Regions from separate parts of the Rhizobium sp. 11_C7_N12_5 genome, predicted to be linked through region 2. Evidence: predicted binding sites of a transcription regulator. Region 2 holds the regulator's gene; the other holds the start of a gene.
The links. Region 2 encodes LexA, which represses DNA repair genes until DNA is damaged. Its sites were predicted from a motif close to TGTTCNNNNTGTGTTCNG; they were not measured.
Positions count from the first base shown of each region.

Region 1: AB8B29_RS18960 (YifB family Mg chelatase-like AAA ATPase) is a predicted target of LexA. The motif match lies at 4,182-4,199, and genes of this name have one in related genera.

Region 1 covers NZ_JBPWPY010000001.1:3,869,805-3,877,932, forward strand. The annotation lists gene rsmI (16S rRNA (cytidine(1402)-2'-O)-methyltransferase) at 99-1,007, shown strand; gene AB8B29_RS18940 (YraN family protein) at 1,000-1,368, shown strand; gene AB8B29_RS18945 (endonuclease/exonuclease/phosphatase family protein) at 1,471-2,466, shown strand; gene AB8B29_RS18950 (cupin domain-containing protein) at 2,563-3,063, shown strand; gene gshB (glutathione synthase) at 3,157-4,104, shown strand; gene AB8B29_RS18960 (YifB family Mg chelatase-like AAA ATPase) at 4,291-5,823, shown strand; gene cysK (cysteine synthase A) at 5,896-6,864, opposite strand; gene AB8B29_RS18970 (LysE family translocator) at 7,001-7,618, opposite strand; gene AB8B29_RS18975 (cysteine hydrolase family protein) at 7,748-8,128, shown strand, end outside.
Region 2 covers NZ_JBPWPY010000001.1:1,334,922-1,343,049, forward strand. The annotation lists gene lpxB (lipid-A-disaccharide synthase) at 1-673, shown strand, start outside; gene gltA (citrate synthase) at 700-1,989, opposite strand; gene AB8B29_RS06690 (ComEC/Rec2 family competence protein) at 2,270-4,729, shown strand; gene lexA (transcriptional repressor LexA) at 4,710-5,432, opposite strand; gene AB8B29_RS06700 (VOC family protein) at 5,856-6,743, shown strand; gene kdsA (3-deoxy-8-phosphooctulonate synthase) at 6,740-7,579, shown strand; gene eno (phosphopyruvate hydratase) at 7,729-8,128, shown strand, end outside.

The sequences.
Region 1 (8,128 bases), 2.5 Mb from region 2:
CATTTGGCCGACAATGCTCACAGGATTTGCACCGCTCTTGCCGTCGGGCCGAGCCTCGCCCATAAAGGCGATGAATCCGAGGCGAATTCAGGACAGGCATGAACGAAGACCATTCAAGCGGCGGGGCGCGCAGTTTCCGCCTGCATAATACCACGGTTCCAGCCCGTCCTCTCGAACCGGCGCTCTACCTTGTCGCCACGCCGATCGGCAATCTCGGCGATATCACGTTGAGGGCGCTGGAGACGCTGGCGGGCGCCGATGTTCTGGCCTGCGAGGATACCCGCGTCACCCGCGTCCTGCTCGATCGCTACGGCATCCAGAACAGGCCTTATGCCTATCATGAGCACAATGCCGATGAAGCAGGGCCGCGTCTGCTGCAGGCGCTGGAGGCCGGCCGTTCAGTGGCGCTGGTCTCCGACGCCGGCACACCGCTCGTCTCCGATCCCGGCTATAGGCTGGCCCGGCAAGCCATCGAGGCGGGATACAAGGTCGTTCCGATTCCGGGCGCCTCGGCGCCGCTGGCGGCTCTCGTCGGCTCCGGCCTGCCCAACGATGCCTTCTTTTTTGCCGGCTTTCTGCCAGCGAAAGACAAGGGCAAGAGGGACCGGCTGGCGGAGCTTGCGGGCATCCCCGCGACCCTCATCTTCTTTGAATCGCCGCATCGTATCGCCGCCACGCTTGCCGCCGCCGCCGATGTGCTCGGGGCCGAACGCCCAGCCGCCGTCTGCCGGGAGCTCACCAAGACCTTCGAGGAATTCCGCCGCGGGTCGCTCGCCGACCTCGCCGCCTTTTACGACAAGGTCGACAACGTCAAGGGCGAAATCGTCTGGCTCGTCGGCCCGCCGGCGGAGAGCGTGACGGCCGAGGCTGATGTCGATGCCATCCTTGCCGACCTCGCGGGAACAATGCCGACGGCGAAGGCCGCAGCGGAAGCCGCCCGGCTGACCGGCCTGCCGCGCAAGGAGCTTTATCAACGGCTTCTCGACATGAAGGGGCCGCATGGGTGAGCCGGGCGAAAGGCTGAAACGGCGAAAAGCCTGGCGCCGCGGCCATGTGGCCGAATATCTGGCGGCGGCCTTTCTGCTCTTCAAAGGTTATCGCATCCTGGCCGTCCGTCATCGCACCAAGCTCGGAGAGATAGACATCGTGGCCCGCAAGGGCGATCTCGCCGTCTTCGTCGAGGTCAAGTCCAGGCGAGGCGCGCAGGAGGCGATCGACGCCGTTTCCTTCTCTTCGCAAAAGCGCATCCGCGCCGCCAGCGACCTCTGGCTGGCGCGGCAACCGGATTTCGCCCGTCTGTCGCAACGCTACGACATCGTCGCCATGCTGCCCGGACGCTGGCCGCGGCATTTTCCGGATGCCTTTTGAGGACAGCGTTACAGGAACGTCACAAAATCAGCCTATTGGCGGGCGAAACGCGTTCGCGATCTTTTCGGCGGCGCTCTTCATCTCGTTTCGACAGGCTTCCCCATGATCCGCAGCACCGTTTCCGCTTTCTCCGTTCCTTCGCAAGAGGAGCGCAAAAGCTTCATCTCGCTCGAAAAGACGCCGGCCGTTCACGCTGCTGTCCTGGCATCGCTTGCCTGCATGAACACGGTGCGGATCGGCGGCGCCACGGCGAAGACTGGCGCTTTGTCCTTCCCCTTCACCGTCGCGGCCTGGAACCTCGAACGTTGCCTTTTTCCGGAGGAAGCCGCGGCCAAGCTGCGGACGACTGAAGCGCCGCTGGTGCTGCTTTCGGAGATGGACTACGGCATGGCCCGCACCGAGCAGCGTGACCCGACCGCCGTCATCGCCGGCGAACTTGCCATGAACTACGCCCATGGCGTCGAATTCCTGGAACTCAGTCTCGGCTCGGAAATCGAGCGTTCCTACTGCCGTGACGACTTCAACGAAAAGGGCTTTCACGGCAATGCTTTGATGGCTTCCGTTGCCCTCACGGATGCTTTCCTCTTCCGGTTGCCGGGTGAAGCCGTCTGGTTCAATGACGACAATGAGCAGCCGCGTGTCGGCGATCGCTGCGCCGTCGGCGCGATCGTCGAAACCGAGGCCGGCCCTTTCGTCGCCGTTTCGGTCCATCTCGAAAGTGTGGCAACTGCTGCCTATCGCGAGCGGCAGACGGCGGCGCTGATCGACGCCGTCGAGGCCTTCGCGCCCGGCCTTCCGATCCTGATCGGCGGCGATCTCAACACCGGCAATCATACCGGCGGCGACTTCTCGACCGATACTCTCTTCGCGATGGCGGAGAGCCGCGGCTTCGAATGCCATGGCGGCCCGCTCGATCAGACAAGCACGCGCCCAAGCCTTATCACCCGCTTTCCCGATCGCGCCATGAAGCTCGACTGGTTCCTGAGCCGGGGCCTGAAGATCAGCGAAAGCCATCTCGTTTCCTCGCTGAACGAGGACGGCAAGCCGCTTTCCGATCATGACATGATCGTCTGCACCATCGAGGGTTTTGTTGCCTGATCGTTGCAACTGTTAAAATGCGAGGTTTTTCCTGAACCGCGCCGTTACCTCTTCCATGCCATGAAGGTCGTGACGCGCATGGAATTGGGGGATTGCATGGTCTTGAAATTGATGTTGGCAAGCATGGCCGCATTCGCGGTTCGTGCCGCTCCGGTGGTGGCATTGCCACAATCGAAGAACTTCGTGGCCGGTTCTGCCGGTGAGATGGAAATGAAACCGGCGCCGATCGAACCGTCCTGGATTGTGGCCGGCGCGCCGGTCGCCCGCATTGCCGAGCATTCGCGCGGGCAGGACGATGCCGCGTTGACGGCGCTGTGGGATTGCACGGCGGGCGAGTTTCGCTGGTACTTCGGCTGGGACGAAACGGTGATGATCCTCGAAGGCGAGGTGCATATCACCACGGAGGACGGCGTCGAACGCACGCTCAATGCCGGAGACGTGGCTTATTTTGCCGGCGGCACATGGGCGACGTGGCGCATCGATCGCTATCTGCGCAAGGTGGCCTTCTGCCGCAAGCCGTTCCCGAAGCCGTTGACCATGGCCTATCGCCTGCGCAATCTCGTCAGGCAGGGCGGCACCCAGGGTCTCGCGGCCTGAGCGCGGCGAGCCTCTGCGGAAGCTCTTGAATAGCCGTTGCGTTTGAAGGCGGGCCGACCTACATCTGTCCGCGAATTCGAGCGAGGGCTGACTATGGCGAAGATTAGGAATGTCGCGGTCCAGATGGACCATGTCCGGGGCATCAACATTGCGGGCGATTCGACCTTCGCCATGAGCCTCGAGGCCCAGAACCGCGGCTACAAACTTTTCCATTATACGCCGGAACAGCTGAGCATGCGCGACGGCAAGGTCTATGCCTCCGTCGAGCCGATGATCCTGCGTGACGTCAAGGGCGATCATTTCGAGCTTGGCGAGCCGGAACGTGTCGATCTCTCAACCATGGATGTGGTGTTGCTTCGCCAGGATCCGCCCTTCGACATGGCCTACATCACCTCGACGCATCTCTTGGAGCGCATCCATCCGAAGACCCTCGTCGTCAACGATCCCGCCTGGGTGCGCAACTCGCCGGAAAAGATTTTCGTCACCGAATTCGCCGATCTGATGCCGAAGACGCTGATCACCCGCGATGCCGGCGAAATCCGCCGCTTTCGCGAGGAGATGGGCGATATCATCCTGAAGCCGCTTTACGGCAATGGCGGCGCCGGCGTTTTCCACTCGACGCGCGACGACCGCAATTTGTCATCTCTGCTTGAAATGTTCGGCCAGCTCTTCCGCGAGCCCTTCATCGCCCAGCAATACCTGCCTGACGTGCGCAAGGGCGACAAGCGCATTATCCTCGTCGACGGCGAGCCTGTCGGCGCGATCAACCGCGTGCCGGCCGAACATGACAGCCGCTCCAACATGCACGTCGGCGGTCGCGCCGAGGCCACCGAGCTGACGGCGCGCGAACAGGAAATCTGCGCCCGCATCGGTCCGGCGCTGAAGGCCCGCGGCTTCCTGCTCGTCGGCATCGATGTCATCGGCGACTATATGACCGAGATCAACGTCACCTCGCCAACAGGCATCCGCGAAGTGAAGCGTTTCGGCGGCGTCGATATCGCCAGCCTGCTCTGGGACGCGATCGAATCCAAACGGGCCTGATCGGCGGATCTGTCCACTCATTCCAGCCCATGACCTGAGAAGCCGGCGCTTGGTCTCCGGCCGATTTATGATGTCTATGTTCATTTATTGTTCTTGTTTCATTCCCTGTCTTGTGCCAGATTGCAACCCGTGGTTTGCTGCGTGGGGCAAATAGCGGCAAACGAGTCCGATGACAGGGGGCAGGGCATGGTGGCGCGCGTCAGTACGGTTGCGTTTCAGGGTATCGAGGGCGTGCCCGTCGAGGTTCAAGTGATGATCGCGCCGGGCAAGGTGCTGATGCACATCGTCGGCCTGCCTGACAAGGCGGTGGCCGAAAGCCGCGAACGGGTCCAGGCCGCACTCCACGCCTCCGGCCTGGCGCTGCCGCCGAAGAAGGTGACGGTCAACCTTGCGCCGGCAGACCTGCCGAAAGAAGGCAGTCACTTCGATCTTGCCATCGCTCTCGGCCTGATGGCAGCCCTTGGCGCAATCCCGGCCGATGCCTTGTCCTCCTATGCGGTCATCGGCGAGCTCAACCTCGATGGCACGATTGCTCCCGTCGCGGGCGCCTTACCGGCGGCCATCGCCGCCAATGCCGTGGGCAAGGGGCTGATCTGCCCCGCCGAGAGCGGGCCGGAAGCCGCCTGGGCGGGCAAGGAGATCGATATTCTCGCGCCCCGCAGCCTGATCGCGCTCGCCAATCATTTCCGCGGCACACAGGTCCTGTCCCGCCCGGAGCCGTCGATCCGCGCCGCCGCCGCCAATCTGCCCGATCTTGCCGACATCAAGGGGCAGGAGAGCGCCAAGCGGGCGCTGGAAGTGGCGGCAGCAGGCGGCCACAATCTGCTTTTCGTTGGCCCGCCCGGTTCCGGCAAGTCGATGCTCGCCTCGCGCCTGCCGTCGATATTACCGCCATTGTCGACGGCGGAACTGCTCGAAGTGTCGATGATCCATTCCGTCGCAGGCCAGCTTTCGGGCGGCAAGCTCTCCGACCGGCGGCCCTATCGCGCGCCGCATCATTCCGCCACCATGGCAGCGCTCGTCGGCGGTGGTCTTCGCGCCAAGCCCGGCGAGGCCTCGCTCGCCCATCACGGCATTCTCTTTCTCGATGAGCTGCCGGAGTTCTCGCCGCAGGCGCTCGATGCATTGCGCCAGCCGCTGGAGACCGGCGAATGCGTCATTGCCCGCGCGAACCATCGCGTTTCCTACCCCGCCGCCATCCAGCTCGTCGCGGCGATGAACCCTTGCCGATGCGGCATGGCCGGCGAACCGGGCCACACCTGCGCCCGCGGGCCGCGCTGCGTGAGCGATTATCAGGGACGCATTTCCGGCCCCTTGCTTGATCGCATCGATATTCGCATCGACGTGCCCGCCGTTTCCGCCGCCGATCTGATCCGGCCGACGACGGCGGAAAAGAGCGCCGATGTTGCGTTGCGTGTTGCTCGCGCCCGGGAGCGGCAGCGAGAGCGTTTCGAGAGCGCCGGCATGAAGGGGATCGTCACCAATGCCCGCTGCTCGACCGCGATGATCGAAACCATCGCCGAGCCGGATGCCGCCGGTCTGCAATTGCTGCGGGATGCGGCGGAGAAGATGAAGTTTTCGGCTCGCGGCTATCACCGCATCCTCAAGGTGGCGCGCACGCTCGCCGATCTCGACGACAAGCCGACCGTCGGGCGCATTCATCTGGCCGAAGCCATCTCCTATCGCATTGCTGGCGAGCGGCTGACCGCGGCTGCGTGAAACCCGCAAGGACCAGAAATGACAAAGGGCGCTGCGGCGCCCTCTGAATGCTTGGCAAGGGGGTAGGTCTTGTCAGCCGCCCAGACCCTCGAACAGCGCCGTCGACAGATAGCGTTCGGCGAAGGAGGGTATGATGACGACGATGGTCTTGCCTTCGGTTTCCGGGCGCTGGCCGACCTTGATGGCCGCTGTCAGCGCAGCACCCGAGGAGATACCGACCGGCACGCCTTCGAGCTTCGCCACGAGCCGGGCCAGCTGGAAAGCCTCGTCATTGGTGACGGTGACCACCTCGTCATAGACATGGGTGTCGAGGATCTTCGGCGCGAAGCCGGCGCCGATGCCCTGGATCTTGTGTGGGCCGGGATTGCCGCCCGAAAGAACCGGTGAATCCGCCGGCTCGACAGCGATGACCTTGACGTCAGGATTGCGGGCCTTCAGCACCTGGCCGACGCCGGTGATCGTGCCGCCAGTCCCGATGCCCGACACGAAGATATCCACCTTGCCCTCTGTGTCGTTCCAGATTTCCTCGGCCGTCGTCTTGCGATGGATTTCCGGATTGGCCGGGTTTTCGAACTGCTGCGGAATGATGGCGTCCGGCAGCGTTGCGGCCAGTTCCTCCGCCTTGGCGATGGCGCCCTTCATGCCTTTCGGCCCTTCGGTCAGCACCAGTTCGGCGCCGAGCAGCGCCAGCATCTTGCGGCGTTCGATCGACATGGTCTCCGGCATGGTGAGGATCAGCTTGTAGCCCTTGGCGGCGGCGGCGAAGGCGAGCGCGATGCCGGTATTGCCTGACGTCGGTTCGATCAGCACGGTCCTGCCGGGGGCGATCTTGCCCTGGCTTTCCAGGCTCTCGATCATGGCAACGCCGATGCGGTCCTTCACGGAGGCGATCGGATTGAAGAATTCGAGCTTTGCCAGGAGGTTGGCCTTGACGCCCTTCTCCCTCGCCAGCTTGTCGAGACGGACGATCGGCGTATCGCCGATGGTCTCGGTGATCGAGGCGTAGACGCGGCCGCGGCCTGGTTTGCGGGTGTCGGACATGGGTAGCTCTCCCTATATTTGAATTGTGGAGTGACAATAGGATCAAACGCCTGCGGAAACCAGAGTGCGCTCATTCTCCCGGCTTGTCGCCCGTGAGAAAAGAATCTCTCAAGAGGCCTGTTCAGAGAAGGTTTTTTCAGGCCGCGCGGGCGGCGATAAAGGCGGCCGTGCCGGCGAGAATGCTGGCGGCGACCCTGTTCAATATCCGCAGGGCTCTCGGCTTCTTCAGAAAGGTTCGAGCCCGCGAGGCAAGCAGCATGTAGGGCACGAGGACGATCAGAAGAACGACGAAGGTTGCAGCCAGCAGCATGGCATATTCACGCAGGCCGATATTGCCGATGTCGATGAGCGTCGGCACGAGCGCGACATAGAAGAGCATGGTCTTCGGGTTGCCGAGCGTCACCAGCAAGCCCGAGAGAAAGGCCATGCCGGCGCCGTTCGATTTCTTCGCCACGACATCGGTCGACAGCAGACCGGCGGTCCAGAGCTTCCAGGCGATATAGCCGAGATAGAGGGCGCCGGCGATCTTGATGACGAGAAAGACCTCGGTAAAGGTCTGCGCCACGAAGGCAAGGCCAAGGACGACTGCCGTCAGGTAGATGGTGTCGCCGAGCACGAGGCCAAGGCCCATGAAGAAGGTCTCGCGGAAGCCGGAGCCGAGCGCGCGGGCCACGATCGCCGTAATGCCCGGGCCGGGAATTGCCGCGGCGATGAAGAGAGCGCCGCAATAGGCGAGCAGGGATGCAAGCGTCATGGCAATTTCCTCCTCAGATGGTGCTTGCTCTATCGCACCACCTTTGCGTTTTCAAGCGATTGCGCTGATGCTGCGAACAGATTACCAAGGAGTTAACGGCGCGTCGAAACCGCTTTGCCCAAGGATATCATGTCTTCTGCATTGCTCCTGATCGATCTTCAGAATTCCATCCTGACCGGCCTCGGCAAGCCGGGCCGGCAGCCGGCGATCGATGCGGCACTGGAGGCGGTCGTCGCAAAGCTTGCGGCGCTGAAGCACAGGGCGCGTGCCGCCGGCATCCCGGCCTTCATCGTCCAGCATGATGGCGGTCCGGGTCATCGCCTGGTCAAGCGCAGCGAAGGCTGGCAATTGCGCCGGGAAATCGCCCCCGAGGCCGGCGATGTGGTGGTGCACAAGGCGAGCTGCGATTCCTTCTTCGAAACCGATCTCGAGACGAAGTTGCGGGCCCGAGGCGTTACCCGTCTTTTCCTCGGCGGCTGCATGACGCAATTCTGCGTGGACACGACAGCG
Region 2 (8,128 bases):
CCTGACGGTGGACGTCGATCTGCTGAAGACGCGCCGACAGCGCGCGGTGCGCGGTACGAGTGCTGCCGACGCCCCAATGACGGTCCTTCTTCTCCCCGGGTCTCGCGCTTCGGAAATCCGCCAGCTCCTGCCGGTTTTTGAGCGGGCTACCGATGAACTTAGCCGGCGAAACAATGGCGTCCGGTATCTGCTGCCGACGGTGCCGAGGCAGGAGGCCCTAGTGCGGTCGCTTCTCGAAAATTGGCGCATCAAGCCGGATATCCTCGTTGGTCAGGATGCGAAGTGGAAGGCCTTTGCGCAGGCGGATGCCGCCATGGCAGCGTCTGGCACGGTAATCCTGGAGTTGGGGCTTGCCGGGGTTCCGGTGGTCTCGACTTACAAGACGGAATGGCTGGCCAGATTTGTGATGGCGCGCATCAAGGTATGGACGGCGGCCTTGCCGAACCTGATTGCCGACTACGCTGTCGTGCCTGAGCTCATCAACGACATTTTGCGGCCCGGCCTGCTGGCCCGCTATATGGAGCGCCTGTCGAACGACACGCCTGAGCTGTCGGCAATGCTCGCAGGCTATGATGTCGTCTGGCAGCGCATGCAGACGGAGGAGCCGCCTGGTGACAAGGCGGCCGCCATCCTCCTGGATGTCTTGTCCAATAAAAAAACCGGTCATTTCTGACCGGTTTTTTGTTTCAAGTCCGGAGCTTAGCGCTTGGAGACCGGAACGTATTCACGCGGCGGTTCGCCGGTATAGAGCTGGCGCGGACGGCCGATGCGCTGATGCGGATCCTCGATCATCTCGTTCCACTGAGCGATCCAGCCGACGGTACGGGCAAGCGCGAACAGTACGGTGAACATGGTGGTGGGGAAGCCGAGGGCCTTCAGCGTGATGCCGGAGTAGAAGTCGACGTTCGGGTAAAGCTTCTTCTCGATGAAGTATTCATCGGTCAGCGCGATGCGTTCCAGCTCGATCGCGATGTCGAGCAGCGGATCGTCCTTGATGCCGAGTTCGCCGAGAACCTCATGCGCCGTCTTCTGCATGATCTTGGCGCGCGGATCGTAGTTCTTGTAAACGCGGTGGCCGAAGCCCATCAGGCGGAACGGATCGTTCTTGTCCTTGGCGCGGGCGATGTATTCCGGAATGTGGTCGACAGAGCCGATTTCCGTCAGCATGTTCAGCGCGGCTTCGTTGGCGCCGCCATGAGCAGGGCCCCAGAGGCAGGCGATGCCTGCAGCGATGCAGGCAAACGGGTTTGCGCCCGAGGAGCCTGCGAGGCGAACCGTCGAGGTCGAAGCGTTCTGCTCGTGGTCGGCATGCAGGATGAAGATACGGTCCATGGCGCGTGCCAGCACCGGATTGACGACATACTCTTCGCAGGGAACGGCAAAGCACATGCGCAGGAAGTTCGATGCGTAATCCAGATCGTTCTTCGGATAAACGAAGGGCTGGCCGATATGGTACTTGTAGGCCATGGCGGCAAGCGTCGGCATCTTGGCGATCATGCGCAGGCTCGCGACCATGCGCTGATGCGGATCGGTGATGTCGGTCGAGTCGTGGTAGAAGGCTGACAGAGCGCCGACGCAGCCGCACATGACGGCCATCGGATGCGCGTCGCGGCGGAAGCCGGTGAAAAAGCGCGACATCTGCTCATGCACCATGGTGTGATGCACGACGCGATAGTCGAAGTCCTTCTTCTGTGCGGCCGTCGGCAGTTCGCCGTAGAGCAGCAGGTAGCATACTTCGAGGAAATCGCCGTGTTCGGCCAGCTGTTCGATCGGATAGCCGCGATGCAGCAGAACGCCTTCGTCGCCATCAATATAGGTGATGCTGGACTCGCACGACGCGGTCGAGGTGAAGCCAGGATCGTAAGTGAAAGTGGAGGTGTTCTTATAAAGGGCACCAATATCAATGACACTCGGGCCGATGGTCCCGGTTTTGACCGGCAGGTCTACCGTCTTCTCACCCCAAGTTAGTTTCGCGCTTTGTTCCGTCATGCTGATCCTCCAAGATTTGGCGGGATTGACGCCATAAAAAGCGCCAAAAGGTTAAGCGACTACCGACTAGCTATATGATCCAGAGCCTAATGCCAAGTTATCCTAATGCCGAATTGTGCATTGCGGTATCAACTTTTGGGCAATGCAGTAGGGCATTTGATCCCCCTGTTCCGGTAAATGGCGCAATTTGGCAGTGGGTGTGCCGATTTTGGTTGAATTCACCGAATGGTGACGGCAAAAATCGCGTCATAGCTGTAGTTTTGCGTGAGGCAGGCAGTGAATGCCTAATTTAGAGGCACCGGAGCAGCAGGAGGATGGCAGGAATCTTCCTGGGCCTGCAGAGCCTCACCATGCCGCCACGCCCCTTGTTTCTCGTGCCAAAGCGGAGCAGCGGGAGCGGACGCAGGATCAGGCGCCGCCGGTCGCGCGTTTCTACCTGGCTGTCAGTCGCATCAGATCCTTTGTTTGGCGCCTGATCGAAGAGGAGGCCGCGCATGGTCGTGCCATCCTGTTTGCGCCGATCTATATGGGCCTCGGCGCGATCTTCTGGTTCAAGGCCGATATCGATCCGCCGCCGCAGACGGTCCTTGCTGCGCTTCTGGTCCTGGCTGGCAGCTTTCTTTTCAGGCGCGAAGCGGGCCGCGTGCTTCGGCATGTCCTCTTCGCCGGCATGCTGGTTTGTCTGGGCATGGCTCTGGCACAGTGGGAAAGCTGGCGGGCATCGACCGTCATGCTCGACTCGGCTGTGACCACGACCGTCACAGGTCGGATCGAAAGGCGAGAATCCTACGATAACGGAGGTTGGCGATACGTCGTCAAAGTCGACAAGACAGAAAAGCCGGCCATTCGCAGACCGCCGGAGCGCGTCACCATTTTCGTGCGCAAACAGGCAGAACCGTTCAACCTCGGCGACCGCATCCAGGGCAAGGCGCGACTGACGCCTCCGGCCGGACCTGCTCTGCCTGATCTCAACGATTTCGCGTTCAGTTCCTATTTCAACGGCATCGGTGCAAACGGCTTTGCCTTTGGAAAGCCGACCCTTCTGTCACCGGCCAGTGATGTTGCGGCGGATTCGGTGTTGGATAAGGCGGATATCTGGCTTGCCGGCCTGCGCAACAGCATAGGCGACAGGATTAGAAGGACCTTGCCCGGTGACACCGGCGCTTTCGCGGCCTCACTTGTCACCGATGAGAGACGCGCGCTTTCGGACGAAACGACCGAAGCGCTGCGAATGGCCGGGCTCACGCATATCATTGCCATTTCCGGCCTCAACATGGCGCTTTCGGCCGGTATCTTCTATATCGGCCTGCGTTATCTGTTCAGCCTGTTTCCCGGCATGGCGCAGGCATGGCCGACCAAGAAGATAGCCGCTTTCGGCGCGCTGGTAACCCTGACGGCTTACTATCTCATTTCCGGCTTTGGCGTGTCGGCCGAACGCGCCTTTATCATGATGGCGATCATGCTGGTTGCCGTGCTCTTCGACCGGCCGTCGATCAGTCTGCGCAACGTTGCGCTCTCGGCAATCGTCATTCTCAGCCTGTCGCCGTCGCAGGTGCTCGGACCGAGCTTCCAGATGTCCTACGCCGCGACGCTGGCGCTGGTATCCGGCTACACGCTTTGGAAACGGCGCCAGCATCGGGAAAATATTCTTTCGCGCTCCAGGCTCCTGAGCCCGTTGCTGTTCGTTACGCGCTTCTTCGGCAGCATATTGTCGACCTCCTTCATTGGCGGCGCGTCGACGGCGATCTTCTCGATCGAGCATTTTCACCGGTTGGCGACATACGGCCTTGCAGCCAATCTCGCTGCGATGCCGATCGTCTCCTTCGTCGTCATGCCGTTTGGCATGGCGGCCATGTTGCTTATGCCATTTGGCCTCGACGGGCCCTTTTGGCAAATCACCGGCGAGGGACTGGAGTTGGTCATCGCTATCGCCAAAACGGTGGCGGGATGGGGCGGCGATATTACCTTCGGCCGCCAGCCCGCCTGGCTTATGCCGACGTTCATCACAGGCTTTCTGCTCATGACGATGTTGCGAACGAGCGTGCGCCATGTGGGCCTGCTGTTGCTGCTTTCTTCCCTCGGCGTGGCAGCATTCGGCTCTGGCGTGCCCAAACCGGATCTTATGATTTCCGAGGATGGTGTTCTGGTTGCCTTGCGACAGGACGACATACTGGCAACAAATCGCGAAAGACCGCAGGCTTTCATTTTCGAACAGTGGCAGAGGGCGCTGGTTGCGAGCGAGCATCAACCTCCGACTATCCTTCCTGTTGACAGCCGCCTTCCCCAGATCAGCAAGACGGATCATCGCCGGCGATTGAGCGTCGAAGAGCAGGGCGCAGTTCGCAAGGCAATGGATGAAGCACTCGACCAGGCCATGCAGGGCAGTTTTGCTTGCCAAAAGGGCGCATGGTGCGTCGCGATGCTTGAAAATGGCGCGATGCTGGTCACCATCGAGGACGCAGCTTACCTGTCGCCGGCCTGCGATACGGCCAATATCGTCGTCACTCCCGTACGACTACGCCTGGATCGCTGCCGCTCCGGCGCCATGCTTTTCACAGGCGCCACATTGCGGCAGACAGGGTCCATTGAGATGGACCTCAGCACCGACAAGCCAAATGTGGTAACTGCGTTCGAAAATCCACAGCGCCCATGGGCTCGGCACAGAACATACGATTGGCGCACAGGCACATTCGGCGCGCCGATCGTCCGAGCATCACCGGTCAGTGATAACGGCGAATGAGGCCAACGAGCTTGCCTTGCACCTTGACGCGATCCGGCCCGAAGATGCGGGTTTCATAAGCGGGATTGGCTGCCTCGAGCGCGATGGAGGCCCCCTTGCGGCGGAAGCGCTTCAACGTCGCTTCCTCGTCGTCGACGAGCGCGACGACGATATCGCCCGGATTGGCAGTCGTTGCATTGCGAATGATGACCGTATCGCCGTCAAAAATGCCGGCATCGATCATTGAATCGCCTCTTACTTCCAGCGCATAGTGCTCGCCCGAGCCGAGCATGTCGGCAGGGACGGTTATGTCGTGGGTATTGTTTTGGATGGCCGAGATCGGAACGCCAGCGGCGATGCGGCCCATGACCGGTACCGAAACAGAACTGTTCTGGTCGTCGTTCGCCACTTTTGGCGGAGCAGGCGGCGCAACTGGCTGGGGTTTGCCGAGGCTGCCTTCGATGACGCTCGGCGAAAAGCCGCGGCGCGGCTGCAGGCTTGGATTATAGGCATCCGGCAGCTTGATGACCTCAAGCGCTCTGGCCCTGTTCGGTAGCCGGCGGATGAACCCTCGTTCCTCCAAAGCCGTGATCAGACGGTGAATACCGGATTTGGATGCAAGATCCAGCGCGTCCTTCATCTCGTCGAAAGATGGTGGCACGCCGGACTCCTTCATCCGTTCGTGAATGAAGAGAAGCAGTTCCTGCTGCTTGCGCGTCAACATCGTCTTGGAACCCCAGAATCGAGAAAAGCGTGAAACAAATCCAGAACGGACACTATATGTTCCATATGTGTTCCGCAAGTACTTAAATTTCGGTAAAGCTTTGCACGGACAGTTAAATATTCGACATCACTGGGTGGACCCGATAAAAGTCTCATATGGTTATATTCGCGCTAACATATCGGAAAACATAAGGAAATGCTGTTTAGTCCTTCATTGGGCGCATGCAGCCTACCTTGAGTAGCTGACGCATGGATGAAAGCCATTTTCACGACATGCGAATCCGGTACCGATCAAAGAATCAGCCGCGTGATCTGGCGTCTTCGACAGGACATGCGGTGTCTTGCGCCTCTATCGTCTTGCTTTCATCTTGAATTGGAGGATGGATGGGCGCAAACCTGCGGGCGCAGGAAAATAGGAGACATCATGACTTTGTCGCCGCATCCGCTGGATCATCTCGTATTGCCGACCGTCAATCTCGCTTTGGCGCGCGAGCGGCTCGGCAAGCTCGGTTTCACCGTCGCTCCCGACGCCCGGCATCCGTTCGGCACCGAGAATGCCTGTGTCTTCTTTGCGGACAAGACCTATCTTGAACCGCTGGCAGTGGCATCCCCCGAGCAATGTGAGGAGAGCGTCGGCGCGGGGAATGTCTTCGTTGCGCGCGATCAGGCCTACCGCTTCCGGCTCGGTGAAGACGGCTTTTCAGCCGTGGTGTTCGGCTCGGAGGATGCTGTCGCCGATGACGAGCGCTTTCGGGTAAGCGCCATCTCGGCGGGACGCATGCTGGATTTCTCGCGTCCCATGAAAATGCCGGATGGAACGGAGACCGTCGCCGGTTTTCGTCTCGCTTTCGCCGCCGATCTGCGTGCGCCGGATTTTCTGGCCTTCTGCTGCCAGCGCATCAATCCGCTGCCGGCCGATCGCAGCGTGCTGGAGCGCCATGAAAACGGCGTCACCGGCATTGCGCGGGTGGCGATATCGACACCCACCCCGGCCGCATTCCGCACTTTCTTCGAAGCGATCGTCGGTGAACCCTGGATATCGGAACATTCTTTCGGTCTGACGATCAGGGCGGCCAATGCCGATATCGAGCTCCTGACGCCGGCAGGCATGGAAGCGTTTTACGATTTGCCTGTTCACTCGGACGATCCCGGCTTGCAGGCGCGCGCAATCCTTTTCAAAACACGCGATCTTTCCGTGACATCGTCGCATTTCGCTGCTAACGGCGTCACCTACACGCGTAAGAACAATCGTATATTGACAAGGCTGGCCCCCGGACCGGGCGCCCTGTTCGCCTTCGAGGAGATAGCATGAGCACGAATTCTGAAGTGATCGTCGGCGAGGGAGCCTCCAAGGTTCTGTTTTCCAACACCGCCAAGCTGTCGCTTATTGCTGGTCCGTGTCAGATGGAAAGCCGCGAGCATGCTTTTATGGTTGCTGGCGCCCTGAAGGAACTCTGCGGCAAGCTTGGCATCGGCCTTGTCTACAAATCCTCCTATGACAAGGCGAACCGGACTTCGCTCTCCGGCAAGCGCGGAATCGGCCTTGAAAAATCCATGGAAGTCTTTGCCGATCTGAAAAAGGAATACGGTTTTCCGGTCTTGACCGACATTCACACGGAAGAGCAGTGTGCTATCGTCGCAAAGACGGTCGATATCCTGCAGATCCCGGCCTTCCTGTCGCGCCAGACAGACCTGCTGGTTGCCGCCGCCAAGACCGGCCGCGTCGTCAACGTCAAGAAGGGACAGTTTCTGGCTCCCTGGGACATGAAGAACGTGCTTGCCAAGCTGAACGACAGCGGTAACCCGAACATTCTTCTGTGCGAGCGCGGCGCCTCCTTCGGCTACAATACACTGGTCTCCGACATGCGCTCGCTGCCGATCATGGCGGCGATGGGCGCGCCGGTGATTTTCGATGCGACCCATTCCGTGCAGCAGCCCGGCGGGCAGGGCGGTTCGACGGGCGGCGATCGCCGATTCGTCGAGACGCTGGCGCGCGCCGCCGTCGCCGTTGGCGTCGCCGGCGTTTTCGTCGAGACGCATGAAGATCCGGACAATGCGCCGTCGGACGGCCCGAACATGGTCTATCTGAAGGATATGCCGCGGCTTCTTGAGAAGCTGCTTGCCTTCGACGCCATCGCCAAGGCTTGAGAAATATCAGGCATTCAACAGGCTGACATGTATTTGCGTTACGGGGCCTGCAGGAGTGCGAAATCGGGGTGCGGAGCGGCATTGTAATTTCCGCGTCTTCGATTAAGACCATTTCAATCGATTTATAAACCAGCGAGCAGGAAGCTATCATGACCGCAATCACCGACATTATCGCCCGCGAGATTCTCGACAGCCGTGGCAATCCGACTGTCGAAGTCGATGTCTACCTCGAAGATGGCAGCATGGGCCGCGCGGCGGTTCCGTCGGGTGCGTCGACCGGCGCGCATGAAGCCGTCGAGCTTCGCGACGGCGGCAAGCGCTATCATGGCAAGGGCGTGGAGAAGGCTGTCGAAGCCGTCAATACCGAGATATTCGACGCGATCGGCGGCATGGACGCTGAAAATCAGATCCAGATCGACGACATCATGATCGAGCTTGACGGCACGCCGAACAAGTCCCGCATCGGCGCCAATGCCATCCTCGGCGTATCGCTCGCCGCCGCCAAGGCAGCTGCCCAGAGTGCAAACCTGCCGCTGTATCGCTATGTCG